2 regions of the Stenotrophomonas sp. 220_Sma genome follow, and region 1 is predicted to be linked to the other one. Evidence: riboswitches for the same ligand, from Rfam matches in the RefSeq annotation. Region 1 holds a riboswitch; the other holds the start of a gene.
What was found. Region 1 has a riboswitch for glycine ahead of gcvP (aminomethyl-transferring glycine dehydrogenase). Riboswitches for the same ligand answer to the same signal wherever they lie in the genome.

Region 1 (15,173 bases):
ATGGAAAAGCTGAAGGTCTGCATCGCCTACGAATACAACGGCAAGCGCACCGAGTACGCGCCGCTGGACGCGCAGGGCTGGGAAGACTGCACCCCGGTGTACCTGGAGTTCCCGGGCTGGAGCGAGAACACCCACGGCATCACCAACTGGGACGACCTGCCGCCGGCCGCACGTGCCTACCTGCGTTCGCTGGAAGAGCTGGCCGGTTGCCCGATCAGCATCGTCTCCACCGGCCCGGACCGCGACCACACCATGGTCCTGCAGGATCCGTTCGCCTGAGGTAGCGCCGGGCGCTGCCCGGCGTAGGTGACAGGAAGAGCCCCGCGAAAGCGGGGCTTTTTCGTTACTGTGTCGGCACGGCCAGCAGGGAAATGACGTGATGACCCGGATGTCAGCGTGAAGGGCGTAACGGTGGTGCGGATCACCCTGTGGGTGCTGTGGAGCCTGTGGGTGCTTGCCTGCGCGGTGCTGGTGCTGGGCGCGATCGCCAACCACATGGCCTCACGCACGCAGGTGCTGCCTCTGGTGCTGAGCCCGGGTGCGACGGCCGAGGTCACGGTCTACCGCTTCATCGATGACCAATTGCGGCTGCGCCTGCGCTACGCGGATGACGGTACTTCCACGGCGATCGATCCTGAGGTGCGCCTGCGCGTGGAAACCCCGACAGATCAGACCGACTTCCGCGCCGAAACGCGTTCGGGCGTGCCGGGTTCCGGCATCACCCGCGCGCTGGAATCGGTTGTGCCTGCTGGATTTGCCGCCTCGTACTTCGGTTATGGCCGGGGGGATGCGCTGCCGCGCGGGCGTTCGTGGCTGCGGGTGACCGTTCTGGAGGTCGAGCCCGCGCTGGCGGGGCGCGTGGCCTCGGTGGAACTGCTGCCACCGATGGACGTACTGAAGCTGACCGACCTGGACTACGCGTGGCTGTGGCCGTTCTTCTTCTGGAAGGTGGCGGCGTTGTTCCTGCTGATTCCGGGCGCTGCGCTGGTGGTATTCACCATCACCTTGCGGCACTGGCAGCGTCGGGCGTCGAAGCCGCCTGTTTCAACAGCGGATACGGATTGATCGACTCTCCCTTCCACCACTGTTTTTCCGGGCCCAGCAGGTGCACCTCAAAGTGCAGGTGCGGGGCCTCAGCGCTGGCGTTACCGGTGCTGCCCACGTAACCGATCACCTCTCCGCGCTTGATCACCTGCTTCTCCGCCAGGCCATCGGCGTAGCGCTGCAGATGCGCGTAGTAGTAGCACCAGCGCCCGCTGGGCTCGAACTGGTAAATCGTCAAGCCGCCGCGCTCGCTGTTGAACAGTTTTTCAACCGTTCCATCGGCCACCGCCAGCACCGGCGTACCGGTATCGGCCATGATGTCGATGGCATCGTGCACGCGACCCTCGCTGCGTGCATCGGTGAACGTATCGCGCAGCCGGGACGCATGGATACCCTGCACCGGCAGCAGCAGACCGGACGGTGCATCCGCAGTCTGCGCGGCCGACGGCGCGGTGTTGGCGGGTGGGGCTGTTGCGGGTGTCGCTACAGATTCCTTCGCCGGCGCCGCTGCCAGTGCCGATTGCGCTTGCGGCAGCGGGGCGGGTACCGGATCACCCGCATCGCGGTGCAGCCACCAGCCTGCACCCAGCCCCAGCAGAACGCCCAGCACGATCAGTTGCGAAAGGCGCATCGGCTCACTCCTGCATCACCACGGGTACCGAGGTATCCACGGCATCGGCCACGCGCAGCGCATCCCAGTTGGTCATGCGCACGCAGCCATGCGATTCGGTCTTGCCCACATGGCCGGGTTCGGGCGTGCCATGCAGGCCGTAATGCGGCTTGGACAGATCGATCCAGACCCGCCCGACCGGATTGTTCGGACCCGGTGGCAGGGTGGCCTTCTTTTCGCCCTTGCGGGCATCCCAGAACAGTTTCGGGTTGTAGTGGAACGGCGGGTCGCGGTAAACGCCCAGGATCTTCCATTCGCCGATCGGTAACGGGTCGTGCTGGCTGCCCGACGACACCGGCACCTGTGCGATCACCTTGCCCTGCGCATCCAGCAGCTGCAGCGTGGAGTCGGATTTGTCGACCACGATCTTCGCCGCCTTCGGCAATGCGGCCAGTGCGATGTTGGGTACCTGGATGCGGCTGCCGGCCTTGGTCAGGTCCACGCCGGGATTGAGCGCCTTCATCAGCTCAGGGGAGGCATGGAAGCGCTCGCCGAGGGCTTCTTCCACACTGCCGTAGCCCAGCGATGTGAGCTTGGCCTGGGCGGCGGGCCCTTTCGGTGTGGCCTGGAACGGACCGGCAACATCCTCAGCAGTCAGCGTGTAGCTGGCCAGCGGCCCAACGGTATCGGCCTGCAGGGCCTTCCAGGTGGTGTCGTCCAGTTCGCCCGTTACGTCCAGCCCATGCGCTGCCTGGAAACCCGACACCGCGCGTCGCTGGTTGCTGCCCATTTCGCCATCGATCTGGCCAGGGGAGAAATTCGCGCGATCCAGCAGCACCTGGGCGTGCAGGGCGGAGTGGGGTGCGGTATCCGGTCCGGCCGTTTCGGCAATGGGTGCGGGCAAGTGGGGCGGCGGCGCCTGCGCGAAGGCTGGCGACGCCAGCAGCGAGAGAGCGAGCAGGGTGGATCGGGACACGGGCAAGGGCATTGGGATCTCCAGCAGGTCACGCCTCCACCTTGCCCGCAGCAGCCGCCGAGCCACCGTGAAAGGGATCTGATGCCCGCATGAGCAGCCATGGGTATTGCAGCCGTGTCCAGCGCGCAGGTGCTGCTGCGCAGGGGGCTCACCAAGGTGAACGGTGGCCGACGCCGTCGACGGACGGCGATCAAGATTGCCTGCCGGGCCGCCGATAAGGGCGCATCCCCCCGTTTTGGATACCCCCATGAACTACTTGAGGAACGTCAGGGTTGCCTGGCGTCTTGGGCTGGGCTTTGGCCTGTTGCTGCTGCTGGTCGCCGCCGTGGTGGCCACCGGCGCCACCGCCAGTGTCGTGCAGAAGCGCGCGATGCAGCAGGTGGTCGACGTCAGCGTGGCCAAGGTGCGCCTGCTGTCGCAGATGCTCGATGCCAACAACCAGATGATGGTGGTGCGCCGCGAGATGCTGATCCGCCAGGGCGAAGACCGCGGCCACGACGAGCAGCGCATCGCCGATCTGGTGAAGCGCTACGAGGCCAGCTGGACCGCCTACCAGGCGCTGCCCAGCGACGCCGATGGCAAGGCCATTGCCGAAACCATCGCGGCCAAGCGTGCCATTGCGCGCCCGCTCAACAAGCAGACCAGCGAACTGATGGAGCAGGGCGACTACCCGGGCGCCGTAGCGCTGACCCTGGGCCCGGTGCAGGAAGCGGCAAACGGCTGGAACAAGGCGCTGTCCGATGGCGTGGACTTCGAAGAGAAGGAAAGCCGTGAGGCAGCCGCCGAGGCGATCCGCCTGGGCGAGCGCAGCCTGCTGCAGCTGCTGGTGCTGGGCGGCGTCGCGCTGCTGGTGGGCATCGGTGCCTCGGTGATGATCGGCCGCAGCTTGACCGGTCCGCTGGCCCGCGCGGTGAACCTGGCCGAGCGCCTGTCCAAGGGACAATTGGACCAGGAGTTCCGCCTTGGCGGCCGTGACGAACTGACCCAGCTGGGCGAGGCGATGGCCAGCGTGCGGCAGAGCGTGCAGGCGGCGATCGGCGCACAGCTGCAGATGGCTGAGCAGCATGAGGCGGGCGCGATCCGCTATCGCATGGACGCCACGGCGTTCCCCGGTGACTTCGGCCGCATGGTGCAGGCCACCAACAGCCTGGTCGAATCGCACGTGCAGGTGGAGCTGCTGATGGCCGAAGTGATGCAGCGCTACGCCATCGGCGACCTCAGCCGCGACCTGCCCGACTACCCGGGCGAGAAGGGCACGCTGACCCGTACGTTGGCCGCGGTGAAGCAGAGCCTGATGGCGATCAACGCGCAGATCGATGAACTGGCCCGCGCCGCACGCGCTGGTGATTTCAGCATGCGTGGTGATGCCGCTGCGTTCCAGTACCAGTTCAAGGCGATGGTCGAACATCTCAACGGCATGATGGCCAGTTCGCAGGCCAGCATCGCCGATGTCTCCGACGTGCTGCGCGCGATCTCGCACGGCGACCTGACCGCACGCATGGACGGCGAGTACGACGGCGTGTTCGCACGCATGCGCGACGATGCCAACACCACCACCGCACAGCTGACCGGCATCGTGCGTGGCATCCAGGTGGCTGCCGACAGCATCAACAACGCGGCGCAGGAACTGGCCGCCGGCAACAATGATCTGTCGCGCCGCACCGAGCAGCAGGCAGCCAATCTGGAAGAAGCGGCCGCATCGATGGAGGAACTGACCTCCACCGTGCGCCAGAACGCCGAGCTGGCGCGTCAGGCCGACAGTGAAGCGCATGCGGCCGGTGCCGCCGTGCGCGAGACCGAGCAGGCGATGGCACAGATGGCCTCGGTCATGGGTGAGATCGACCAGTCCTCGGCACGCATCTCGGAAATCTCCACGGTGATCGACGGCATTGCGTTCCAGACCAACATCCTGGCGCTGAATGCTGCGGTGGAAGCGGCGCGTGCAGGTGAGCAGGGGCGTGGTTTTGCCGTGGTTGCCAGCGAAGTGCGCACGCTCGCGCAGCGTGCCGGTGTCGCCGCCAAGGAGATCAAGGAACTGATCGAAGATGCCGCTGCCAAGGTGAAGAGCGGCCTGGCAGTGACCGTTGAATCGGAAGCCGCGATCGCCCGCGTAGCCCAGGCAAGTTCGCGCACCACCCAGCTGATGAGCGATATCGCAGCGGCCAGCAAGGAACAGGCCGCCGGTATCGAGCAGGTCAACCAGGTGGTGGTGCAGATGGACCAGGTGACCCAGCAGAACGCTGCGCTGGTGGAAGAAGCCACCGCCGCCAGCCGCGCACTGGAAGAACAGGCGCATGCACTGACCACGTCGGTGTCGGTGTTCAAGGTGGAAGGCGAAGCGCAAGACAGGTATATGCGGCCTAAGTCCGCCGCGTGATGAATGGTTCGCGCGCTGGAGTACCTCCAGCGCGCATTGGAGTTGTTCATGCCAATGCTAGGTGCCGAAGAACAGCCGGATCGCATTGATGATGGTCGATGAGTGTGAGCCGATGGCCGTGGTTTTCTCCAGGCGTTCTAGCTTGCTCACGGCTTGATGCTCTGGTGCTGAGTTCACATGAATACTGCCGACGTACATCACCGACGCCGAGGCCGGATTGTCTATTGATGCAAGTGTTGTATCGGCGACTTCAGTCTTGGATTCGGGGAAGAAGGGTTCACCGCTGCGACGCAGGAACTGCCGGTCGGGCAGAAGCTCGTCAATCGGCGCATCTGGCGTCAGTGCGAGTAGTCGACGCATTCTGGCAAGTTCGGAATCGATCCGAATGGCAATCGACGCGAACAGGGTGTGCGGAATGTTCTTTTGCCTTACCTCGACTCGCCACGTGTAGATATCCACGGGATTGTCGAATGGATAGAGCTGCTCCAGCCCCAGCGCGCACAATCGTTTCAAGGGCGTTGGGCCCAATGCAATCGAGCACGCATGAACCTCAATTGCGAGCTCGTAGAGCCGGGGAGCCGCGAAATCGTCGTCTTGGTCCTGCTGTCTGCCAGACGGGTAGTGCTTCATCAGTAGATGGAAGTATTCGTTGTGTGCATTCTGGAAAGCGTTGAGCAGCGTTTCTGGATTCATGTAGACCAAGAGTGCGGATGGGGAGGTCCGATCCCGTGCAGTTTCAGGATTTCTGAAGGCTCCAGGAGCGGCGCCTTTGATGATTTGACCTTCCGGCAGGTGGCGCAAGCCTATCGGAGAGTTCGGGCACAAGGGCAAGGGCTGTCATCGTGGGTGTCAGCTGCGGGCGGAAGACTTCCTGGTGGCGAGCTTCTTCGCCACCTTGCGCCCAGTACCACTGCGCTTGCCCCCACCGTCCTGCTTGTTCACGGTCGCCCACGCTATGCGCTCGGCCGTCCCCTCGCTGGCACCGCGCTCGCGCTCGCTCTCTTCGATGTGCTCGGCCTGGCGCTTCTGCTTTTCGGTATAGGCGGACTTGTCACCGCGGGGCATGGCCGGTTCTCCGGTGGGGGCTGGCCCCACGGTGGGCCTGGCGGCGTTAAGCGCAAGTCCCGCAAGGGTGATCGCACCGGCAAGGGGCCTCGGCTATGCTTGTGGCATGCGAGTCGAGCCCGCCGACATCGAAGCCCTGTTCGACGCCATCCCGGATGTGCTGTTCTTCATCAAGGACCTTCAGGGGCGTTACACCCACGTCAACCAGACCATGCTGCGGCGGCTGGGTCTGCGCGCGCGCAAGGACGTGATCGGGCGTACCGCGGCCGAGATCTACCCGACCGGCCTCAGTGCGGACTACGTCGACCAGGACGCCCGCGTGCTGTCCGGTGAGGTGATCGAGAACCTGATGGAGCTGCACCTGTTCGCCAACCGCGAACCGGGCTGGTGCCTGACCTGCAAGCGCCCGCTGGTGGTCGATGGGGCCATCGAGGGCCTGATCGGCATATCCCGCGACCTCGGCCAGAAGGACAGCCTGGGCACCCAATACGAGCAGCTGCGGCTGGCCCTGGCCCACCTCAATGCGCACTACGCCGAGAACGTGCGCATGCAGACCCTGCTGGACATCACCGGCTTCTCGCTGTCGAAGCTGGAGCGCAGCTTCCGCAAGGTGTTCCAGATGACCCCGCAGCAGGTGCTGACCCGGCTGCGGATCCAGATGGCCATGCACCTGCTGCACGGTGACGACAGCATCGCCTGCATCGGCCAGGCCTGCGGTTTCAGCGACCAGAGCGCCTTTACCCGCAAGTTCAAGGCTGAAACCGGTTTCTCGCCGCGCGCCTACCGGGCCCGTATTGGTGGCAACGTCGGCGAGCCGGCGCTGGCCTGAGCCGCCTGCTGCGCTGTGCCTATCCCCGTGGGCACGGGACAGGGTAAGGTGTCGCCCCTGTAGCCCGCCGCCAGCCCCGCCGATGCCCAACTCGATTCCGACCGCTTCGCCGTCCCGCCTCGGACATTCGCTCAAGCCCCGCCAGCTGATCATGATGGGTCTGGGCAGCGCCATCGGCGCCGGCCTGTTCCTCGGCTCGGGCGTGGGTGTACAGGCGGCCGGCCCGGCGGTGCTGGTGTCGTATCTGGTCGCTGGTGCGCTGGTGATCATCGTGATGAACGCACTGGGCGAGATGGCGGCGGCCAAGCCGACCAGTGGCGCGTTCTCGGTCTATGCCGCTGATGCCATGGGAGCCACCGCCGGCGCCACCGTGGGCTGGCTGTGGTGGGTGCAGCTGGTGATCGTGATCGCCGCCGAGGCGGTAGGCGCGGCCGGGCTTCTTGCCACGGTCTGGCCGGCGATACCGGTACCGATGGCGGCGCTGGCCTTCATGCTGTTCTTCACCGCGATCAATCTGCTCGGGGTGAAGAACTTCGGCGAGTTCGAATTCTGGTTCGCCATCCTCAAGGTGGCGGCGATCCTGGCCTTCATCGCCATCGGTGTGGCGCTGCTGATGGGCTGGCTGCCGCAGGTGACCTCGCCGGGCCTGAGCAACTTCACCGAACACGGCGGCTTCGCACCGAAGGGCCTGGCCGGAATCGGTGCGGCGCTGCTGGTTGTCGTTTTTGCCTTTGGCGGGACCGAGATCGTAGCCGTGGCGGCGGCCGAAACCGAAGATCCCGAGCGCAGCATTGCCCGTGCCATCCGCACCGTGGCCTGGCGCATCCTGGTGTTCTACATCGGCTCGCTGAGCGTGATCATCGCCGTGGTGCCGTGGACCAGCGAGGCGCTGAAGTCGCCGTTCGCTGCGGTGCTGGATATCGCCCGTATCCCGGGTGCGGGCACCGCCATCACCCTGATCGCGGTGATTGCGCTGCTGTCGGCGCTCAATGCCAACCTCTACGGTGCCTCGCGCATGATGTATTCGCTGGCGCAGCGTCGTGAAGCGCCAGCGGTGCTGGGCTGGACCGATCCGCGCCAGGTGCCGGTCATCGCCGTGCTGGCCAGCGTGCTGTTCGGTTTCGCCGCCACGGTGATGGAACTGCTGTTCCCGGACCGGGTGCTGCCGGTGCTGCTGAACATCGTCGGTTCCACCTGCCTGCTGGTGTGGACGCTGTCGCTGGTCTCGCAGCTGGTGCTGCGCCGCCGCGCGGATCGCCTGGGTACCCGCCTGCCGTTCCGCATGGCCGGCTTCCCGTGGCTGACCTGCTGCGCGCTGGCGATCCTGGCACTGATCTTCGGCCTGCTGCTGAGCGAGTCGCACACCCGCCTGCAGTTCCTGTCGATGGTGGCACTGACTGCCACGATCGCCGCCAGCAGCGCCATCGCCCGGCGCATGCGCGAGGCGTGACTGAAGCTGCCGGCCAGCGGCCGGCACTACCACGGGGGCTGCACATCCGCCGTGCCATCCTGATCGTGTGGGCCGTCCGCGGCCCGTCGACCAGGAGTACCGCATGCTGCGCAGCCGCCCCTTCCTGATGTTCACCGGCCAGGCCGAAGCGGCCCTGGCCCTGTATGCCGAGGCCTTCGCCGATTTCCGCCTGCTGGCAATGCAGCGCCATCCGGACGGCGCCGGTGCCGGCGTGCCCGGGCAGGTCCGCCAGGCCATCTTCCTGCTCGGTGGAACCCACTACCTGTGCTTCGACAGCCTGGACGTGCATGATTTCACCTTCTCACCGTCGATCTCGCTGTTCGTGGAGTGCTCCGGCGCCGAGCAGTTCGAGCGTGCCGCACGCGTGCTGGGTGAGGGCGGCCATTGGTTGATGCCGGTGGGTGACTACGATTTCAGCAACCGCTACGGCTGGGTGCAGGACCGCTTCGGTGTCTCGTGGCAGTTGAGCCTGGGGCAGATGCCGGATCCGTGATCGGATGTTTGTGGGTGTGGACCTTGGTCCACACGCGCTTATGAAAACGGCCCGCTTGCGCGGGCCGTTCTGTTTACCGATGCAGCGAGGAATCACGCCTCGACTTCATCATCCTTGTAGGCATCGACCGGGATGCAGGCGCACATCACGTTCTTGTCGCCGTACACGTTGTCCACGCGTGCCACCGGCGGCCAGTACTTCTGCAGCTTCAGGCTCGGCAGCGGGAACGCAGCCAGTTCACGCGGGTAGGCGTGGGTCCACTCGCTAGCGGTCACCGCGGTCGCGGTATGCGGCGCGTTCTTCAGCGGGTTGTCCTCGCGGTCCAGGCGGCCGTCTTCGATCGCGGTGATTTCCTCGCGGATCTGGATCATCGCGTCGATGAAGCGATCCAGCTCATGCAGCGACTCGCTCTCGGTCGGCTCCACCATCAGCGTGCCGGCCACCGGGAAGCTCAGGGTCGGGGCGTGGAAGCCGAAGTCGATCAGGCGCTTGGCCACGTCCTCGGCGCCGATGCCGCTGGTCTTCTCCAGCGGGCGCACGTCCAGGATGCACTCGTGTGCCACCAGGCCGTTGCGGCCGGTGTACAGGGTCTTGAAGTGCGGGGCCAGGCGCTTGGCGATGTAGTTGGCGTTGAGCTGCGCGACCTGGGTGGCCTTGCGCAGGCCGTCGCGGCCCATCATCGCGATGTACATCCAGCTGATCGGCAGGATCGAGGCGCTGCCGAAGCTGGCTGCGCTGACCATGCCGACCGGGCCGTTGTCACCCAGCTTGCCCGGCAGGAACGGTGCCAGGTGCTCCTTCACCGCGCACGGGCCGACGCCCGGGCCGCCGCCGCCGTGCGGGATGCAGAAGGTCTTGTGCAGGTTCAGGTGCGAAACGTCCGAACCCCACTTGCCCGGCTTGGCCACGCCCACCAGGGCGTTCATGTTGGCACCGTCGGTGTACACCTGGCCGCCGTGCTGGTGGATGATCTCGCAGATCTCCACCACCTCTTCCTCGAACACGCCGTGCGTGGACGGGTAGGTCATCATGATCGCGGCCAGGCGGTCGCTGTACTTCTCGGCGTTGAGGCGGATGTCCTCGACGTCGACGTTGCCGTTGGCATCGGTCTTGGTCACCACCACCTTCATGCCGCACATCTGTGCCGAAGCCGGGTTGGTGCCGTGTGCCGAATCCGGGATGAGGCAGATGTCGCGGTGGCCTTCGCCGCGCGAGCGGTGGTAGGCGCGGATCGCCAGCAGGCCGGCGTACTCGCCCTGTGCGCCGGAATTCGGCTGCAGGCTGACCGCGTCGTAGCCGGTGCATTCGACCAGCATCGCTTCCAGCGTGTCGATCAGTTCCTTGTAGCCCAGCGCCTGGTCGGCCGGCACCAGCGGGTGGATCTGCGAGAACTCCGGCCAGGTCACCGGGATCATCTCGGCGGTGGCGTTGAGCTTCATGGTGCACGAGCCCAGCGGGATCATCGTGCGGTCCATTGCCAGGTCCTTGTCGGCCAGCGAACGCAGGTAGCGCAGCAGCTCGTGCTCGCTGTGGTGGGTGTTGAACACCGGGTGGGTCAGGAAAGCGGACTGGCGCAGCAGGCCGGCCGGCAACGCGTCGGCGGTGCTGGCATCCAGCGCGTCGACGTCCAGCGTGGCACCGAACACGGCAGCCACGGCCACGATGTCGGCGCGGGTGGTGGTTTCGTCCAGGCTGATGCCGACCGAGTCGCTGTCGATCGCGCGCAGGTTGTAGCCGGCGGCGCGGGCCTTGGCGTGGATCTCATCGGCATGCACGCCGGTGACATGCAGGGTGTCGAAGAAGTCACCACCGACCTGCACGCCGGCGTTGCGCAGCGCGGCGGCCAGGATCGAGGCCAGGCGATGGGTGCGGCGGGCGATGCGGGTCAGGCCGTCCGGGCCGTGGTAAACGGCGTACATCGAGGCCATCACCGCCAGCAGCACCTGTGCGGTGCAGATGTTGGACGTGGCCTTCTCGCGGCGGATGTGCTGCTCGCGGGTCTGCAGGGTCAGGCGGTAGGCCGGGTTGCCCTGCGCGTCGATCGAGACGCCGATCAGGCGGCCCGGCATCGAGCGCTTGTAGGCGTCACGGCAGGCCATGAAGGCGGCGTGCGGGCCACCGAAGCCGAACGGCACGCCGAAACGCTGGCTGTTGCCGACCACGATGTCCGCGCCCCATTCGCCCGGAGCGGCCAGCAGGGTCAGGGCCAGCAGGTCGGTGGCCACGGCCACCAGGCCGCCGCGTGCGTGCACGGCATCGACCAGCGCCTTGTAATCGCCCACCTGGCCGAAGGTATCCGGATACTGCAGCAGCAGGCCGAAGGCTTCCGCTTCCAGCGCTTCGGCCGGAGTGCCGACGCGCAGCACGATGCCCATGGGCTCGGCGCGGGTGCGCAGCAGTTCCAGCGTCTGCGGGTGCACGGCGTCGTGCACGAAGAAGGTGTCCGACTTCGACTTGGCCGAACGCTTGGCCAGGGTCATCGCTTCGGCGGCGGCAGTGGCTTCGTCCAGCAGCGAGGCGTTGGCGATTTCCATGCCGGTGAGGTCGGCGCACAGGGTCTGGAAGTTGATCAGCGCTTCCATGCGGCCCTGCGAGATTTCCGCCTGGTACGGGGTGTAGGCGGTGTACCAGGCCGGGTTTTCCAGGATGTTGCGCAGGATCACGTTCGGCGTGTGGGTACCGTAGTAGCCCTGGCCGATGAAGCTGCGCAGCACGGTGTTCTTGTCGGCGATCGCACGGATCTTCGCCAGTGCCTGCACTTCGGTCATCGATTCCGGCAGTGCCAGCGGCGCCGGCGACTTGATCTTGGCCGGTACGATGGCATCGGTCATGCCATCCAGCGACGCGTGGCCGACGACATCGAGCATCTGCGCGATCTCGGCGTCGTTGGGGCCGATGTGGCGCTCGACGAACGCATTGTGGTGCTCGAGCTCACGCAGGGAAGGGGTGTTCTGGGACATGGCGAAGGATCCGTCAGGAAAGGGCACACGCACGGGCACAAGCCGCCGGTCGGCGGTCTGCGGGGCGCCCCTCTGTCCTTTTGCCTGAGAGTTTGGAAGCGCGGCGAACCGCAGCTTCGTGCCCCTTCGGCGCCGGATCGAACCGGTCTCTCCAGAGTTGTGTTACGGGTGGTATCGGGCCTGAGCGATTACGGGCGTTGCGCCTTCGGCAGCGGTGTTCCGCTTCTCCCACCGTGTTGCCCGCCGATTATAGCCCGTTGCGGGCGCGCCGGCCGCCTCCAGGCATGGCCGCCGCGCCTGAATGGCCGATGGCCCGGCCGTGCGTTTTGTGCACCGCTGCATGGCATCGGGCGCAATCCCCACCTATGATGGGTGGATACCCGAATTAATCTGGCGCCGTCCCTGCTGCAGGGGGACCGGCGCCCGCCGTGCGTGCCGCGCATGGCCCTGCCGGACGCCTTCTCCATGACCGCCGCTGTTGCTCCTTCCACCCGCCGCATGGCCCTGCTGCTTGCCGGCCTGGCCATGTTCGGTCCGTTCTCGATCGACACCATCTTCCCGGCGTTCCCGCAGCTGGCCCAGCGCCTGGCGGTGGACGAAGTGGCGGTGCAGCAGACCATCAGCGTGTACCTGCTGTTCTACGGCCTGATGAGCCTGGCGCACGGCCCGCTGTCCGATGCCTGGGGCCGCAAGTGGGTGATCCTCGGTGGCCTGGTGGTGTTCGTCGGCGCCTCGGTCGGCTGCGCGCTGTCCACCGACCTCACCACGCTGCTGGCGTTCCGCGCGCTGCAGGGCCTGTCGGCAGGTGTCGGCATGATCGTCGGCCGAGCGGTGATCCGCGACCTGTACCACGGCCACGACGCGCAGCGACTGATGAGCCAGGTGTCGATGCTGTTCGGCATCGCCCCGGCCATCGCACCGATCATCGGCGGCTGGATCCTGCTCAGCGGCGCCGGCTGGCCACTGATCTTCTGGTTCCTGGTGGTGTTCGGGCTGGTCCTGCTGGCGGCCACTGCGCGCTACCTGCCGGAGACCCATCCGGTTGAAGCGCGCGTGCCGTTGTCGCCGCGCACGTTGATGCGTGATTACCTGCGCATCGGCTTCAACCCGCGCTTCCTGCGCCTGGCGCTGGCCGGCAGCATCGGCTTCGGTGGCATCTTCCTGTACATCTCCTCGGCGCCGGTGTTCGTGATGCAGCACCTGCATCTGGGCGAGGGCGGCTTCGCCTGGCTGTTCATCCCCACCATCGGCGGCATGACCACCGGCTCGTTCCTGTCTGGGCGCATGGCCGGGCACACCACGCCTACCCGCCAGGTCGCCATCGGTTTCGGCCTGTGCGCGCTGTCGGTGCTGTTGAACGTCGGCTACGTGGCGCTGGCCCCGCAGTTCGTGCTGCCGTGGGCGGTGCTGCCGATCTTCCTGGGCGGCATGGGCATGGCGCTGATCTTCCCGATCCTGGCGCTGGCGGTGCTGGACATGTACCCGCACCAGCGCGGCCTGGCCTCGTCGCTGCAGGCCTTCGTGCAGCTGATGATCAGCACCGTGGTGGCCGGCGTGGTGTCGCCGCTGCTCAGCGCCAGCCCGCTGCACCTGGCCTTGGGCCAGGCCGCGTTCTTCGGCGCCGGCTTCGTGTTCTGGTACTGGGAACACCAGCGCGAGCGCGCGGCGCAGGCAGCCTGCACGGGCCATTGAGCAGCGCGCAGGGGTAGGGCGGACGGGGATGCCGGCACATCCTTGCAGCCGCGGACAACCGGACTAGGCTGGGCATTCCAGCCAGCCGGTGCGTGGATGCACGACAGCCAGCCAATCCGATGTCGTTGCATGAGGTTCCCCCATGGCTGCGCAGCAGACCTACCGCCTGTTCGAGGTGGCGCTGAAGGAGCGCCGCGTTCTCTCCCCTTCCCTGGACCGCATGGTGTTCACCGGTGCCGACGTGGCGCGGATGAAGACCGAAGGCCCGGACCAGCGGATCAAGGTGTTCTTCCCCTTGCCCGGCCAGGAGGTGCCACAGGTCCCCAGCGGCGAGGACTGGTACCCGCGCTACCGGGCGCTGCCGGACGATCAGCGCCCGCCGATGCGCACCTACACGATCCGCCAGCTACGCGCCGAGCAGGGCGAGGTCGACGTCGATTTCGTCATCCACGGCGTGACCGGGCCCGCTTCACGCTGGGCCATGCATGCAAGGCCGGGAGACCGCGTGGTGCTGCTGGCCCCGGACGCCGACTGCGCCGAGAGCAGCGAAGGCTGGGAGTGGAAACCGCCGGTAGGGATTGGCCAGGTACTGCTGGTGGCTGACGAGACCGCCTTGCCGGCAGTGGCCGGCATCCTCGAGGAACTGGCAACCATGGCGGATCCGCCGCGCACGCTGGCCCTGCTGGAAGTGGCCCAGGCCGGCGACGCGGTACCGCTGAAGGCGCCGGCCACGGCCGAGCTGGTCTGGCTGCCGCGCGGGCAGGCGGACTATGGGCAGCCCCTGCTGCAGGCGGTCCAGGAACGGCTGTCAGCGACCTCGAGCGTGGCTGCTGGCGATGCGCTGGAGGAGATCGACGTCGATACGCAGATCCTCTGGGAGCAGGCCGATGCCAGCGTGGCCGGGCCGCTGTATGCCTGGGTGGCCGGCGAGGCGGGTGCGGTGATGGCGATCCGCCGCCATCTGGTGCGTGACTGCGGGCTGGACCGTCGCGCGATCACCTTCATGGGCTACTGGCGGCACGGCAAGGTGCTGGACTGACCGTACTGGATCGAGCACGCGTGAAGCAGCGCTGCGGGCGGGGTGCGCTATCCTTGCGCCCCCCTTCGCAGCGGTACCGCACCATGTCCACCAGCTCCAAGACCCGCCGCGACCAGCGCCGTCGCCAGGAAAAGCAGGCCGCCAACAAGGCCGCCGCGCAGGCATCGCCGGTGGAACCGCATGCCGAGCTGCGCGATGCGCAGCGCACCCTGCTGGCCGGTGTCGTGCGCCGTGACGGCGAATGGGTGCTGGGCATGGACGGCCGCATCGCTGGCCACAGCGAGAGTGCTGCGCAGGTGCTGGCGCTGATCATGCAGGCCGGTGAACTGCACGAGCGCAACGGCACGCCGGTGCGCCTGATGTACTCCGATGCGCTGCGCGATGCCGCGCAGGCCGAAGCGAAGGAGAAGGGCCAGACCTTCGAGGAATTCAAGGCCGAGCTGGCCGCAGCGATGGCCGCGAAGAAGAACAGCTGACAGGCATTTCGGTAGAGCCGGCCGCTGGCCGGCTGCCGGTTGGGTCTTCATCGCGGAGTTGCCGGCCAGCGGCCGGCACTACCGGAAAGGGGCGGATCCTCGCGGACCCGCCCCTTTTCTCAATTCGCCGCCGGGGCCGCG
Region 2 (15,173 bases), 770 kb from region 1:
TGCAGTTGCTGCCGCCCACGGTCAGTGGCCGCGTTCCGCTGGTTGTCACCGGTGGCGCGCGCCAGCCACTGGAATGGATCGGCCAGCATGCCGATGGGTGGCTGACCTACCCAGAGGCCACCCATGACAACGCTGGTCCGCAGCGGCTGGCCGCGAAGATCGGCGCCTGGCGCGCGCTGATTCCGGACGGCGGCTTCCGTCCGCACATGACCAACGAATGGATCGACCTGGTGGACGATCCGGATCATCCACGCATGCCGCTGCGGGGTGGCTTCACCCTGCGCACCGGCCGCAAGGGCCTGATCGATCTGCTGCAGGCCTGGCAGCGGGCCGGCGTCAACCATGCCGCACTGGGGATCCAGTTCGCCGAGCGGCCTGCCGGCGAGGTGCTGCAGGAGCTGGCCGAGGAGGTACTGCCATTGTTCCCGTCGCATCCCGGGCCGGCGGCGAAGGTGATGGACTGGTAGCCACGCCCAAGGAGATGGCATATGATTAGGCGCCTAATCATATGCTCATCACGAGATGATCGAAGCCAAGCACCATGCCCTGATGGATGAGGCGCAGCGACGCGGCCACGCCAACGTCGCGCAGCTGCGCCTGTGCTTCCAGCTGCTCTCGTTGTCGTCGTGCATCGACCACGATTGCGCCACCCGGCTGGCGCCACACGGGCTCAGTGAGGGTCGCTTCATCGTGCTGTTCCTGCTGCATGGGGCCGGTGGCACGTTGTCGCCCCACGAGCTGGCCGAACGCGCAGGCGTCACCCGCGCCACCATCAGCGGCCTGCTCGATGGCCTGCAGCGCGAAGAACTGCTGCAGCGTCGCAGCGATGCTGAGGATGGCCGTCGCCTGCAGATCGTATTGACCGCACGGGGAAAACGCTTGGCCGAGACACTGTTTGACCAGCACACACAGTGGATCGGTGGCCTGTTCAATGGTCTGGATACCGATGAACAGCAGCAGCTGTCGCGGTTGCTGCACAAGGTCTGGCAGCATACCGATGCTGGACGAGAGTCTGCAGCATGAGCCCGGCGATTGCGGCGCAACGTCTGCATGAACTCAACACCGGTCGCGTTGCCACCACCCATCTGGCCGAATGCCTGGCAGTGGATTTCGCCGCGTTGCTGCAGGTGGTGGCGCCTGAGCTTGCACCGGAAGCGCTGCAACGCATGCGGGATGCCTCAGGCAAGGGCATCACGCTGCGCATGGTCTTGGCCGCGCAACTGCTGCGTGAGGCGGGGCAGGGTGCGCCTGAGTTCTGGCAGGATCACAGCTCCGATACCGTGCGTGGCTGGGCCTGCTATCTGGTCGGCAGCGATGCCCGCGCAACGTTGGCAGAGAAGCTGCAGCAGATGCGCACGCTGGCCGATGACCCACACTTCGGTGTGCGCGAATGGGCGTGGCTGGCGCTACGCACGGACATCGTTGCCGCGCCGATGCAGGCGCTTGAGTACCTGCAACCCTGGACACAGGAAACATCGCCGTGCCTGCGCCGCTTTGCCTGTGAAGCGCTGCGCCCACGCGGTGTCTGGGCCACGCATATCGCACTGTTCAAGCAGCATCCGGAACTTGCGTTACCCATGTTGGAAGCACTGGCTGACGACCCGGAACGCTACGTGCAGGACTCGGTCGGCAACTGGCTCAATGACGCCGGCAAGACTCAGCCGCAGTGGCTGCGCGAGCTGTGCACGCGTTGGCAGCACGAGCGCCACAGCGACGCCAACGCCTACATCCACAAACGCGCACTGCGCTCGTTCCGGTAGTGCCGGCCGCTGGCCGGCAACCCCGCAACCTCGTAAACCTCGTAAACCTCAAGGAAGAACCACCATGTCGCACACCTTCATCGAGCTCTACACCGCCACACCTGCCTGGACCGCACTCCCGCCCGAGCAGCGGAATGCCTTCTTCGCCCGTATTGGCGCCGGCATGCAGCAGTTCGATCCAGCCCGCATCACGCCGCTGGCGATGGGCCGCATTGCCACGGACGTACCGCACGGCAGCGATGAGCAGTTCTATGCGGTCTGGCGCTGTGCAAGCCGCGAGGAGGTCGATGCGCTGGTGGCCGGCATCGCCGCCACCGGCTGGCACGACTACTTCACCACCACCCATGCGGTAGGCGCGGTGGACGACATGGCCCAGCATCTGGCTGATCTGGCTGCGTTGTAGCGGCGCGAAGAGCGCTCGCATAGCGCAGCGCACGGCATGGATGGCACATGCGCCTGTCACCCAGACACGGTAAACAGTGCATTGCCCATGTCCATCCGCAGGGAAGTCGATCATGCAGAGCACGCTCCAGGTCACGCTGTTCGGCCCTCTTGGCGACAGCCCGGCGTTGCAGTTGCCGGGCCTGGAGGGGCCGTCGGTGGCCATCCCGGAATCGGCCCTGCGGCGGTTGGTTTCCGACCTCTACACCGCGCGTTCCCTGCTCAACACCGAGCAGCTGGACGAAGCCAGGCAGGAGCTGGACCGCGTGCTGGATCGCTGGGCCGACATCCATGAGGGCCTGCTGCTGGATGTGGAAGTGCATGGCAAATGAGCAACTTCGCGTGGCTGCCGCCGCGTAGGCATGGCTGGTGCGCACCTCGCTGAACCGCGTCCCCAGTTGCGGATGAAACATTTTGCACTGCGCAAAAGCTGTGCTATCAATAGATCCCATGAACGCAGCCCCCACCAGCTTTTACTGGTATTACTTTCCGAAGCCACTGGCGGAGGAAGGACTGCGCTCACCCTGAAGAAAGCTTCAGACGCATTCCCGAAAGCCGCCAGCGAACCTGGCGGCTTTTTTCATGCCGCCACGCTGGGGACCCCCAACGTTCCGGAGATCTCCTGCAATGCCCCCGCACACCGACGACCTGCGTATCCGCACCATCGAACCGCTGACACCGCCTGCCCAGCTGCTGGCGATGCTGCCCTGTGACGATGAAGCCTCCGACACCGTCAGCGCCTCGCGCGCGGCCCTGCACCAGATCCTGCATGGCCGTGACGACCGCCTGGCGGTGGTGGTTGGCCCGTGCTCGATCCACGACCCGAAGGCCGCCATTGAGTACGCCCAGCGCCTGAAGCCGCTGCGTGACGCGCTGGCCGGAGAACTTGAAATCGTCATGCGCGTGTACTTCGAGAAGCCGCGCACCACGGTGGGCTGGAAGGGCCTGATCAACGACCCGGACCTGGACGGCAGCTTCAGGATCGACAAGGGCCTGCGCATCGCCCGCGGCCTGCTGCGCGACATCAACAAACTCGGCCTGCCGGCCGGTGTCGAATTCCTCGACGTGATCTCGCCGCAGTACATCGCCGACCTGGTGGCATGGGGCGCGATCGGCGCACGCACCACCGAAAGCCAGGTGCATCGCGAACTCGCCTCGGGGCTGTCGTGCCCGGTCGGCTTCAAGAACGGCACCGATGGCAACGTGAAGATTGCGGCCGATGCCGTGGGTGCGGCATCCAACCCGCATCACTTCCTGTCGGTCACCAAGCAGGGTGGCACCGCCATCGTGTCGACCACCGGCAACCCGGACTGCCATGTGATCCTGCGCGGCGGCAAGCAGCCGAACTACGACGCAGGCAGTGTTGCCGAGGCCTGCCAGGTGCTGGCCAAGGCCAAGTTGCCGACGCGTCTGATGATCGACGCCAGCCATGCCAACAGCCTGAAGAACCCGGAGAACCAGCCGAAGGTGATCGAGGACATCGCCGTTCAGCTGGAAGACGGCGAACAGCGCATCGTTGGCGTGATGATCGAGAGCCATCTGGTCGGTGGCCGCCAGGAACTGGTGGAAGGCCAGCCGCTGATCTACGGGCAGAGCATCACCGATGGCTGCATCGACTGGGACACCACCGTGACGGTGCTGGAGCGACTGGCTGCGGCCGTGCGCGCCCGTCGCGACGTGAAGGTGTCCGAAGCAGCTTGATGGAAGCCGCCTGAGTGCGGCACGTGTGTGGATGGCGGCCAGCGCCTGCGGGGGTGCGGCCGCGATCAGGGCCGGTCGGAGTTGGAGACCGGCCCATCTGCACCGGCGATGCGCCTGGCGCTGCGCATGAGCGACAGCGCCAGGTACATCGCCGGGGTGGTGATGCGGCTCTCCGGTAGATCCACGCCATGCGTGGATATCGGCGAGCCAGACGACAGGATTTCGGAAGAGTTGTATGGAGTCCTCCTGCAACTTCGGCCGAGGATGGGGTTCCTCGCCTGACTGGACCCCGCCGATGCATGTTTTCCCGGATGACAACTTTCTGGATTCCGCTTGTCGGTCGATCTCTGGTGAAGCTGCCAAGGCGCTCGTGAGCTTGAAAGGCGGGCGAATCGCAGAAGATGCCGTATCTGTCATCGAAGACTGGTTTGAGCCGTCCCTCAAGAAAGCGCGCCTGCTGGCGGATCTTGATGAAAGAATCAGGATCCACAGCAGCGAAGGGGACCAGGGGCTGCTGCGGCCCGCGCTGAAGGCCCGGGCGGTGATCGCGGCATCTCCCGAGCCCGCGCCCGATGACTACGAGCCTTCATTCAAAGTAGTGCCTGCGACGACGCTAGGTGGCGACTGGAGATCCAACTGCGAGACCGACTGCGTGATTGTCGATGGTGACCTGATCGTAGACGGCACGCTGATACTGAACGACTTGAGCGAGACGCTCTGCGTGATCGTACTGGGGAGCCTCAGGGCCCGGAATCTCGACTGTGGTGGTTGGGTGTTCGTGCGTGATGAGCTCGAAGGCGATCATCTGTACGCGTGCTCACTCAATGATGGGATTCTGTCCGTAGGTGGCAACATGACTGTTCAGACCTTCCTCGAGACCGGCACCTACACACAGGTGGCGGGGCGCCTGACTGCGAGCTGCGTCGGCAGCACTCACAACTGCATTGAAGTGGAAGGTGAAGTGAACTGCCCGGGCTTCGAAAGGCGATCTGATAGCGACTACCTCTGCGAATGGATCGATCCTGCGTTGCTGGAAGTCGACGATTCCGACGGCGATTTGGGGGGCGAACCCGAGCTGTATCCTTCAGTTGATTATCCAGAGCGGATACGCGCAGGGGGCAGCCCTATGAAGTCCAAGCTCTAGAACCACGCTATGCGTGGATATCGATCTTCTGTGGAGTCGAGCATGGCTCGACGCTACATGGCCTTCTTCGCGCGCAACCTCGCCAACGCCAGATACATCGCCGGGCTACATGGCCTTCTTCGCGCGCAACCTCGCCAACGCCAGATACATCGCCGGGGTCGTGTACAGCGTCAGCCACTGGCTGACCAGCAAGCCGCCGACAATCGCAATGCCCAGCGGTTGCCGCAGCTCCCAGCCTTCGCCATTGGCCAGCATCAGCGGCAGCGTGCCCAGCAGCGCTGCCAGCGAGGTCATCAGGATCGGCCGCAGGCGCAACCGTGCGGCTTCCATCACTGAATCCTGCGCGCTCAGCCCGCGCCGCTCGCCGGCCAGTGCGAAATCCACCAGCAGGATGGTGTTCTTCATCACCACGCCCACCAGCAGGAACAGGCCGAGCAGGGCGATCAGGTTCAGTTCGTTGCCGAACAGCCACAGCGCCAGCAGCGCGCCGACACCGGCCGAAGGCAGGGTGGACAGGATCACCAGCGGCTGCAGGAAGCTCTCGTAGAGGATGCCCAGCACCAGGTAGACCGCCAGTGTGGCGCCCAGCACCAGCCATAGCTGGCGCGCGCGCAGCTGATCCAGGCCGCCGGCTTCGCCGGACAGTTTTCCCTGGACCGAACGTGGCAGCATCAGTTTCGACATCGCACCATCGATCGCCTGTGTGGCCTGTTCCAATCCTACGCCCGGTGCCAGCGCGAACTCGATCCAGATCGAGGCGAACTGCTCGCTGTGGTACACCCGGTCCGGTGCCATGCCATAGCGCCAGCTGGCGATGCTCGACAGCGGAATGCGCTGGCCGTTGCCATCGATCACCTGCAGGCGTGACAGCGTGCCCGGGTCCTGGGTGTGCTTCGGGTCCAGCTCCATCACCACGCGGTACTGGTTGAGGCTGTCGTACAGCGTGGCGACCTGGCGCTGGCTGAAGGAGTTGTTGAGCATGTTGGCGACGGTGCGCAGGTCCACGCCGTGGCGCGCGGCTGCTTCGCGGTCGATATCCAGCACGACCTGGCGCATGCCCGCTTCACCCTGTGCTTCCACGTCCACCAGTTCGGGCAGGCCACGCAGGGCGGCAGCCACCTTCGGTGCCCATTCGCGCAGGGGCGCTGTATCGGCTGAAAGCAGCTGGAACTCGTACTTGCCGCTGCTGCCGGCGCCCTCCAGGCGGATGTCCTGGTCCACCCACAGATAGAGATTGCCGCCGGGCAGCTTGGGCAGCCGCGCGCGCAGGCGGTCGATCACCTGCTGGCTGGACACCTTGCGCTCGGCCAGCGGCTTCATCTTGATCATGATGAAGGCGTTGTTGACCCCGTTGCTGCCACCGATGTAGCCGATGATGTCCTCGATGGCCGGATCGGACAGCAACAGCTTCCTGTACGCATCGATCTTCGGTTGCATGGCCTGGAAGGACAGGCCGTCATCGCCGCGCGCGAAGCCGCGCAGCTGCGCGGTGTCCTGCTTGGGAACGATGCCCTTGGGCACCTGCTGGAACAGCCACGTGTTGAGCGCGATGACTGCAACGAAAGCCAGCAACGGCCAGCGCAGCCGGCGCAGGCTGGCCTGTAGCGTGCGCAGGTAGGCGCCGCGCACGCGCTCGAACAGTGCATTGCTGCCGCGCTGCCAGCGCGAGGGTTGCTGCGCGGCATCCACGAACAATCGTGCACACAGCATCGGCACCAGGCTCAGCGCGACCAGCACGGAGACCGTCATGGCCGCCACCAGGGTCAACGAGAATTCGCGGAACAGGCGTTCGACGAAGTCGTCCAGGAACAGGATGGAGACGAACACCACGGCCAGTGCAACGTTCATCGACAGCAGCGTGGCACCGACTTCCGATGCACCCCGTACTGCCGCCTGCCAGCGGTCGGCGCCCAGTTCGCGATGGCGGGCGATGTTCTCCAGCACCACGATGGCATCGTCCACCACCAGCACGGCGGCGACGATCAGCGCCATCAATGAAAGTGTATTGAGCGAGAAGCCCATCAGCGCGATCAGCGCCAGCGTGCCGAACAGCACCACCGGAATGGCCACGCTGGGCACCAACGCTGCACGCCAGTGGCCGAGGAAGCCGAGCACCACCAGCACCACCAGCACGATCGCCAGCACCAGCGTGAGCTCTGCTTCGTGCAGGGTGGCGCGGATCACCGGCGAGCGGTCCATCACCAGCCGCATGTCCACGCTGGAGGGCAACAGCGCATGCAGTTGCGGTAGCTGCGCCTGGATGGCATCAACGGTGGCGATGATGTTGGCGCCGGGTTGGCGGCTGACGATCAGCAGCACGGCGGGGCGTTCGTTGTGGAAGCCGCTGGCGTAACGGTCTTCCACGCCATCGGCAACGGCGGCGACATCGCCCAGCCGCAGCGTGCGGTCGTCGCTGACCTTCAATGCCAGTTCGCGGTACTGCGCGGCCTGGCGCAGCTGCAGCGGCGCTTCCAGCTGCCACTGCTGGCGGTCATCGCCCACGGCACCCAGCGGGCGCATGGCGTTGGCGCGGCCGATGGCCTGGGCCACGTCCTCCAGCGCCAGGCCTGCATGGTTCAGTGCATTCGGGTCCAGCGATACACGCACGGCGGGCAAGGCGCTGCCGCCCACCTGCACTTCGCCCACGCCCGGTACCTGCGACAGCTTCTGCGCCAGCACGGTGGAGGCCAGGTCATACAGCTGGCCTGGCGAACGCGTGTCCGAGGTCAGTGCCAGCGCCAGGATCGGTGCCTGTGAGGGATTGACCTTGCGGTACTGCGGCATGCCGGGCATGCCACTGGGCAACTGCCCGCGTGCAAGATTGATGGCGGCCTGCACTTCACGCGCTGCCTCATCGATGTCGCGGCCGAGTACGAACTTCAGTTCGATCTGGGTCTGGCCCTGGGTGCTGGCCGAGTCGATGCGTGAGATGCCGGGCAGGCTGCCCAGTGCGCGCTCCAGCGGCGTGGCGACGGTGGCTGCCATCGACTCGGGCGAGGCGCCGGGCAGGCTGGCACTGACTTCAATGGCCGGGTAATCGACCTGTGGCAGCGGCGCCACCGGCAACAGGCGCAATGCCAGCAGGCCGGCCAGCACCAGCGCCACCGCCAGCAGGATCGTCGCTACCGGGCGCTGCACGCAGGCCTGCGCCAGGCGCGCGCTGGGGGTCACGCGCGCGCCTCGTCAACGGCCACCGGGGACGTCGCACGGCCACGCTGCAGGCGATCAAAGGCCAGGTAGATCACCGGCGTGGTGAACAGGGTCAGTACCTGGCTGACCAGCAGCCCCCCCACCATCACCCAGCCCAGTGGCTGCCGCAGCTCTGCGCCGGAACCACTGGCCAGCATCAGCGGGATTGCGCCGAACAGCGCGGCCAGCGTGGTCATCAGGATCGGCCGGAAGCGCAGCAGCGCGGCCTGATGGATCGCCTCGCGCGGTGACATGCCGCGTGTGCGCTGCGCGTCCAGCGCGAAGTCGATCATCATGATCGCGTTCTTCTTCACCAGGCCGATCAGCAGCACGATGCCGATCACCGCGATCAGGTCCAGGCTGCGTCCGCTTACCCACAGTACCGCCAACGCACCGACGGTGGCCGAGGGCAGGGTGGAGAGGATGGTGATGGGGTGGATGAAGCTCTCGTAGAGCACGCCCAGCACGATGTACATCACCACCACCGCGGCCAGGATCAGCCACAGTGTGGACGACAGCGAGCTGCTGAAGGCCGCTGCGGCACCCTGCAGGCGAAGTTCGATGCTCTGCGGCAGGTTCACCTGTGCGCGCGCGGCGTGCACAGCCTCCACCGCTTCGCCCAGTGATGCGCCCGGGGCAAGGTTGAACGACAGCGTGGCCGCCGGGAACTGGCCGACATGGTTGCGCAGCAGAGCGGTCGGGCCCAGATCCACGCGTGCCACCGCACCCAGCGGCACGGTCTGCCCACTGCTGCTGCGCACACGCAGGCCCGTGATCGCCTCCGGCCCGGGCTGTCGTGAAGGATCGGCCTCCAGCACCACCCGGTACTGGCTGGCCTGGGTGAAGATGGTCGAAATCTGGCGCTGCCCATAGGCGTCGTACAGCGCATCGGCTACTGCTTCCACGCTCACGCCCAGGCGCGCCGCCGCATCGCGGTCGATCGCCACGCGCGCCTGCCGGCCCTGCATCTGCAGATCGCTGGCGACATCGCGCAGTGCAGGTTGCTGGCGTAGCGCCTGCAGCAGCTTCGGGGTCCAGCGTTCCAGTGTTTCAAGATCCGGCGTGGTCAGGGTGAACTGGTACTGGGTGCGGCTGATGCGGTCTTCGATGCCCAGCTCCTGTACCGGCTGCAGGTACAGGGTGATGCCGGGGATCTTCGACACGCGCTGTTGCAGGCGCGCCATCACCACGGCGGCGCCATCGCGGTCGCCGTGCGGTTTCAGCTCGATCAGCAGGCGGCCGGTATTGAGCGTGGCATTGTTGCCGTCCACGCCGATGTAGGACGAGACGCTGGCCACCGCCTCGTCGGCTTCGATGGCCGCCGCCAGCGCCTGCTGGCGCTCGCGCATGGCCTGGAACGAGATCGCCTGCGGCGCTTCGCTGATGCCCTGCACCAGGCCGGCATCCTGCACCGGGAAGAAACCCTTGGGCACGGCGAAGTACAGCGCCACGGTCAGTGCGAGGGTGGCAACGGTGGCCAGCAACATCAGCGGCTGGCGCTGCAGCACCCAGCGCAGCTGGCGGTCGTAGAGGCTGATGACGCGGTCGAAGACATCGGGCGCATGTGCAGTCTTCGCGTGCGGCTTCAGGAACCGTGCGCACAGCATCGGCGTCAGCGTCAGCGAGACCACCAGCGAAATGCCGATGGCTACAGCCAGTGTCACTGCGAACTCATGGAACAGTGCACCCACCAGGTCGGCCATGAACAGCAGCGGGATCAGCACCGCGATCAGCGAAACAGTCAGCGACACCAGGGTGAAGCCGATCTCGGCTGCGCCTTTCAGCGCTGCATCGCGGGGGCTTTCGCCTTCCTCCAGATGGCGGGCGATGTTCTCCAGCATCACGATGGCATCGTCCACCACGAAGCCGGTGGCGATGGTCAGCGCCATCAGGGTGAGGTTGTTGAGCGAATAGCCGGCCAGCAGCATCACCGCGAAGGTGCCGATGAGCGACAGCGGCACCGCGACGCTGGGAATGAGCGTGGCCGGCAGATTGCGCAGGAACACCCAGGTGACCAGCACCACCAGGCCGATGGCCAGTACCAGTTCTTTCTGCACGCCGCGCACCGACGCGCGGATCGATTCGGTGCGGTCGCTCAGTACATTCATCTGCACGCCGGCGGGCAGCGTGGCCTGCAGCTGCGGCAGCAGCGTACGCACCTGCTCGACCACGGCGATCACGTTGGCGCCGGGCTGGCGCTGGATGTTCACCAGCACTGCCGGCGTGGTACCGCTCCAGGCGGCCAGCTGCCGGTTCTCGGCGCCATCGGTAATGGTGGCTACATCGCCCAGCCGCAGCGGCGCGCCGTCGCGCCAGGCCAGTATCAGGGCACGGTACTCATCCACGCTGCGCATCTGATCGTTGGCATCGAGCATCACCGCGCGGATCGGGCCATCGAAACTGCCCTTGGGCAGGTTGACGTTGGCGGCGGCGATGGCGGTGCGGATGTGGTCCATGCCCAGGTTGTTGGCGGCCAGCGCCGCTGGATTGACCTGGATGCGCACCGCCGGGCGCTGGCCACCGGCCAGGCTGACCAGGCCGACGCCGGGCAACTGCGCCAGGCGCTGGGCGATGCGCGTATCCACCAGATCGTGCACCTGCGGCAGCGACAGGCCTTGCGAGGTCACCGCCAAGGTCAGGATGGGGGTGTCGGCCGGGTTGACCTTGCGGTACACCGGCGGCACAGGCAGGTCCCCGGGCAGGAAGCTGCCCGCCGCGTTGATGGCGGCCTGCACGTCCTGCTCGGCCACACCCAGCGACACCTCCAGCCCGAACTGCAGGGTAATGACCGAGGCGCCACCGGAACTGGTCGACGACAGTTGTTTCAGGCCGGGAATCTGCCCGAGTTGGCGCTCCAGCGGTGCGGTGATGGTGCGTGTGGTCAGTTCGGGGCTGGCCCCCGGATACAGCGTGGTGATCTGGATGATCGGGTAATCGACCTGCGGCAGCGCGGCCACCGGCAGCAGGCGATAGGCCAGCACGCCGGACAGCAGCAGCGCCACCATCAGGAGAGTCGTTGCGACCGGGCGCAGGATGAACGGGCGCGAGAGGTTCATGCGCCGGCCTTGGTCGCGGCCTCCTCGGTGATGATCTCCACCGCCGTGCCGTCTTCCAGCCCGTCGATGCCTTCAATCACCACCTTGTCCCCTGCGGCCAGCCCGGAGCGCACGGCCACGCGTCCATCATCGGCTGGACCGAGCACCACGGTGCGGCGTTGTGCCTTGCTGTCCTTGTCGACGATATGCACGTAGTTGCCCTGGCTGCCGAACTGCACGGCGGCATCGGGAATCAGCAGCGCGGGCTGCTCGCCCAGCTGCAGGCGGACGTTGACGAACTGGTTGGGGAACAGCGCCAGATCGTGGTTGTCGAAGTGCGCACGCAGTTTCAACGTGCCGGTGGTGGTATCGATGCGGTTGTCGACGCTGGACAGCGAGCCGCGGGCCAGCTGCCGGCGTTCTTCGCGGTCCCAGGTTTCCACCGCCAGTGCCGGTTGCGCCTGCACGGCATCGAGCAGCGCAGGCAGCTCGGGTTCGGGCACGGTGAACAGCACGCTGATCGGCGCGGTCTGCGCCAGCGTCACCAGGCCTTCGGCATCGCTGGCGCGCACCAGGTTGCCCACGTCCAACCGGCGCAGCCCGACGCGGCCACTGACCGGCGCGGTGATGCGGGTGTACTGCAGCTGCAGGCGCGCTTCATCAACAGACGCCTGATCGCTGAGGCGGCGGCCCTGCAGCTGGCGCACCTTGCTCTGCTGGTCGCTCAGTTCCTGCCCGGACACGTAGTTCTGCTTCTGCAGTTCGCGGTAGCGCTGCAGCTGGCGCTCGGCGTTTTCCAGCTCGGCCAGATTCTGCTGCTGGGTACCCTGAGCCTGTGCCAGCTTCACTTCATACGGGCGCGGGTCGATCTGCGCCAGCAGATCGCCGGCCTTCACCTGCTGGCCTTCCTGGAAATGCAGCCGCAGCAGTTCGCCATCCACGCGGCTGCGTACCACCACGCTGTGCAGCGGGGTGACCGTACCGACCGCCTTCAGGCGCAGCACCAGCGGCTCGGCGCTGGCGCGTGCCACGCGTACCGGCACCGTCTTGCCCGGCGCATCGTCGCTGCTGCCGGCGCCGTTCCGGGGCCACAGCCACCACGCCAGAACGGCGACGAGGGCGATGGCCAGCACCGCCCACAACAGGCGGGCACGACGGAAGCGGGAATTTTCGGCGACAGACATGGGGCATCCTGCGCCCTGCGCGCGCAGGGACATGCGGGCCCGTCGGCGCGTTCACGGCACCACGGGCAGCGGGGAGGGAGTTGTCTGGCGGGGCCGCGGGCGCGGCGTGGCTGGATGCCGTCGCGGCAGCGACGGGGTGACAATGGTAGCCAATCACCCCGGTCAATGCCGCATGACCATGGTCATGCAACGCATTCGGTAGTGCCGGCCGCTGGCCGGCAACCTGCCGGAATCTGCGGGCGCGTGCCGTGTTGCCGGCCAGCGGCCGGCACTACCGTCAAACAATCAATGCACTTCGTCGTGATAGACGAACTTCGGCATTTCCCAGCGGTAGTGGATCGCCAGCAGGCGCAGCGCGAAGCCGCCGCCGAGGCAGCACAGGATCGCGGTGGCGTCGGCCACGCCCCAGTGCAGCAGCAACAGGTAGGCCGCGCCGGTCAGCAGCGCGATGATCGCGTACAGCTCCTTCTGGAAGATCAGCGGCACCTCGTTGCAGAGAATGTCGCGCAGCACGCCGCCGAAGGCGCCGGTCAGCATGCCGGCGATCAGCACGATCGGCATGGCATGGCCGGCCTCGCGCGCGATCGAGCAGCCGATCAGGGTGAAGGCGATCAGGCCCAGGCCATCGAGCACCAGGAAGGTGCGGCGGAAGTGGTGCATCCAGCGCGCCACCCAGGTGGCGATCAGCGCCGCGCACACGGTGAAGCCCAGGTACTCGGGATGCTTCACCCAGCCCAGCGGGTAGTGGCCGAGCAGGATGTCGCGCAGCGAACCGCCCCCGAGGGCGGTGACGCAGGCGATCATGACCACCCCGAACAGGTCCATGCGGCGACGGCCGGCGGACAGCGCGCCGGTCATGGCTTCGGCGGAAATGGCGATCAGGTAGATGATGGACAGCAGCATGGGACAGGCTCCGGGCGCGGTGGGGCCGGCCATGCGCGACTACCGCCACTGCCTGCGCAATGACGGGATGACGATGACCGGTGCCGCTCCCGCTGTCCTTTTGCCTGAGAGTTCAGCGGCGTTGGCCGCGTGCCCCTTCGGCGGATCGTCCCGGGCGTGCCCGGTGACCTCTCTCCAGCTCGGCGAGTCGAATGCATGGTTGGTGGGATTCCAGCCCACCGGCCTGAGCGATCATGGGAGCCTGCGCCTTCGGCGGGCGCCAGCGCGGCGCCTCTCTCCTGCATTCGGGCGCCAGTATATCCGCTGCAGTGCAGCACGGCATAATCCGGGCATGGCCCCGTCCCTCCGCCCGTGGTTCCTGTACCTGCTCGAATGCCGCGATGGCAGCTACTACGCCGGCATCAGCACCGATGTGGAGGCGCGTTTCGCCGCCCACCAGGCCGGCAAGGGCGCGCGCTACACCCGGGCACGGCCGCCACTGCGCGTGCTGGCCGTGCGCGAGTACCCGGACCGGGCCGCCGCCTCGCGGGCCGAGTGGCAGCTCAAGCAGCAGCCGCGCGAACGCAAGCTGGCCTGGCTGCAGGCCCCGGTCCTGTAGATCCACGCCATGCGTGGATGGTGTGCTGGGCCATGCCATCATCGCCACATCCATCGACACAGGAAGCGGTCCGATGAAATCCTGCTGGATGCTGATGTTGACGTTCTGTATCCCCCTGTCGGCCTGCGCCCAGACTCCGCCACCGCTGCAGCACGGGCAGATCGGCAGCGCCGCCGAACTGGCCGCACAGCGCGGCCCGGACACGCCCGAGCCCATCCACCTGCGCCGCGACCAGGTGCCGCCCGATCTGGTCGACCTGATCCCGCTGGCCGAAAAATGGGGCATCGGCGATGACCTGCTGCGCGATGAGATGCAGGAACATGCCACCGACGCGGAAAAGCGCGCGATAGCTGATGCGCTGAAGCATCGGCATGCGCGCATCTCCGCCTGGCTCGACAGTTTCCCGCAGGGCCAGCCGATGACCGACGAAGCGGCCGCGTTCCTGTACATGCAGCTGAGCGTCGACGAAATGGGCCTGATGCAGTAGATCCACGCCATGCGTGGATGCGGCTTGCCCATGCGATGATCGCCCCGCGCCCAGAGCCGGAGACCCGGATGTCCACGATTGCCCTGCTGTTCGCTCTTTCCGCAGCAACGAGCCCTGCCGCCGACCCGGCCACCATCGCGGCCATCGAAGCCACCTGCCACGATTACGTCGACGGCCAGCTGGAGGCCGACCCGCAGCGCGTCGCCCGCTCCCTGCACCCGGACCTGGCCAAGCGCGCGGTGCTCGGCGAGACACCCGACGAGCGACTGGGCCTGCGCCGCATGTCGAAGGAAGAGCTGGTCTCACTGACGAAGCAGGGCGCGTTGAAGACCCCGAAGGATCAATGGAACCGCCGCTGCACGGTGCTGGACGTGACCGGCAACGCGGCCTCGGTGCGGCTGGAAACCCCGTGGTTCGTCGACTACTTCCACATGGGCCGCTTCGACCAGCGCTGGGTCATCGTCAACGCGCTGTGGTACCCGAAACCAAAGGCGCAGTGAGCGATGGGCGCCGCAGGTAGAGCTTGGCTTTCAATTGCCGGTACTGCGAGAAAGGAAGACCTCTGCCGGGTTTGGTCGAAACGGCGAGTGCCCGGCGGCCTGATGAGGCAGTAGAGCCACGCCATGCGTGGCTGAGCTCCATGCGGCCTGCACAGACATTCATCCACGCATGGCGTGGATCTACTCCCAGGCAGAGAACCCGTGTCCGTCTTCGGCCCTAGCGCCCTGGTC

Region 2: another riboswitch for glycine. It lies ahead of ACZLIB_RS20540 (trimeric intracellular cation channel family protein); the one in region 1 lies ahead of gcvP (aminomethyl-transferring glycine dehydrogenase).

The regions. Positions count from the first base shown of each region.
Region 1 is NZ_CM151348.1:3,633,831-3,649,003, reverse strand. Features, by position in the region: gene ACZLIB_RS17155 (adenylosuccinate synthase) at 1-279, shown strand, start outside; gene ACZLIB_RS17150 (hypothetical protein) at 397-1,065, shown strand; gene ACZLIB_RS17145 (M23 family metallopeptidase) at 1,001-1,675, opposite strand; gene ACZLIB_RS17140 (L,D-transpeptidase family protein) at 1,680-2,642, opposite strand; gene ACZLIB_RS17135 (methyl-accepting chemotaxis protein) at 2,878-5,007, shown strand; gene ACZLIB_RS17130 (hypothetical protein) at 5,065-5,808, opposite strand; partial or broken gene ACZLIB_RS17125 (hypothetical protein) at 5,860-6,072, opposite strand; gene ACZLIB_RS17120 (AraC family transcriptional regulator) at 6,179-6,901, shown strand; gene ACZLIB_RS17115 (amino acid permease) at 6,984-8,351, shown strand; gene ACZLIB_RS17110 (VOC family protein) at 8,455-8,865, shown strand; gene gcvP (aminomethyl-transferring glycine dehydrogenase) at 8,958-11,825, opposite strand; glycine riboswitch at 11,888-11,990, opposite strand; gene ACZLIB_RS17100 (multidrug effflux MFS transporter) at 12,291-13,517, shown strand; gene ACZLIB_RS17095 (siderophore-interacting protein) at 13,660-14,556, shown strand; gene ACZLIB_RS17090 (hypothetical protein) at 14,640-15,032, shown strand.
Region 2 is NZ_CM151348.1:4,403,700-4,418,872, reverse strand. Features, by position in the region: gene ACZLIB_RS20595 (LLM class oxidoreductase) at 1-467, shown strand, start outside; gene ACZLIB_RS20590 (MarR family winged helix-turn-helix transcriptional regulator) at 523-1,023, shown strand; gene ACZLIB_RS20585 (DNA alkylation repair protein) at 1,020-1,760, shown strand; gene ACZLIB_RS20580 (DUF6616 family protein) at 1,825-2,163, shown strand; gene ACZLIB_RS20575 (hypothetical protein) at 2,276-2,533, shown strand; gene ACZLIB_RS20570 (3-deoxy-7-phosphoheptulonate synthase) at 2,829-3,902, shown strand; gene ACZLIB_RS20565 (hypothetical protein) at 4,029-4,184, shown strand; gene ACZLIB_RS20560 (hypothetical protein) at 4,198-5,046, shown strand; gene ACZLIB_RS20555 (efflux RND transporter permease subunit) at 5,152-8,217, opposite strand; gene ACZLIB_RS20550 (multidrug efflux RND transporter permease subunit) at 8,214-11,291, opposite strand; gene ACZLIB_RS20545 (MdtA/MuxA family multidrug efflux RND transporter periplasmic adaptor subunit) at 11,288-12,454, opposite strand; gene ACZLIB_RS20540 (trimeric intracellular cation channel family protein) at 12,740-13,357, opposite strand; glycine riboswitch at 13,442-13,545, opposite strand; glycine riboswitch at 13,559-13,648, opposite strand; gene ACZLIB_RS20535 (GIY-YIG nuclease family protein) at 13,689-13,955, shown strand; gene ACZLIB_RS20530 (hypothetical protein) at 14,029-14,442, shown strand; gene ACZLIB_RS20525 (nuclear transport factor 2 family protein) at 14,511-14,942, shown strand; gene ACZLIB_RS20520 (NAD(P)/FAD-dependent oxidoreductase) at 15,160-15,173, opposite strand, start outside.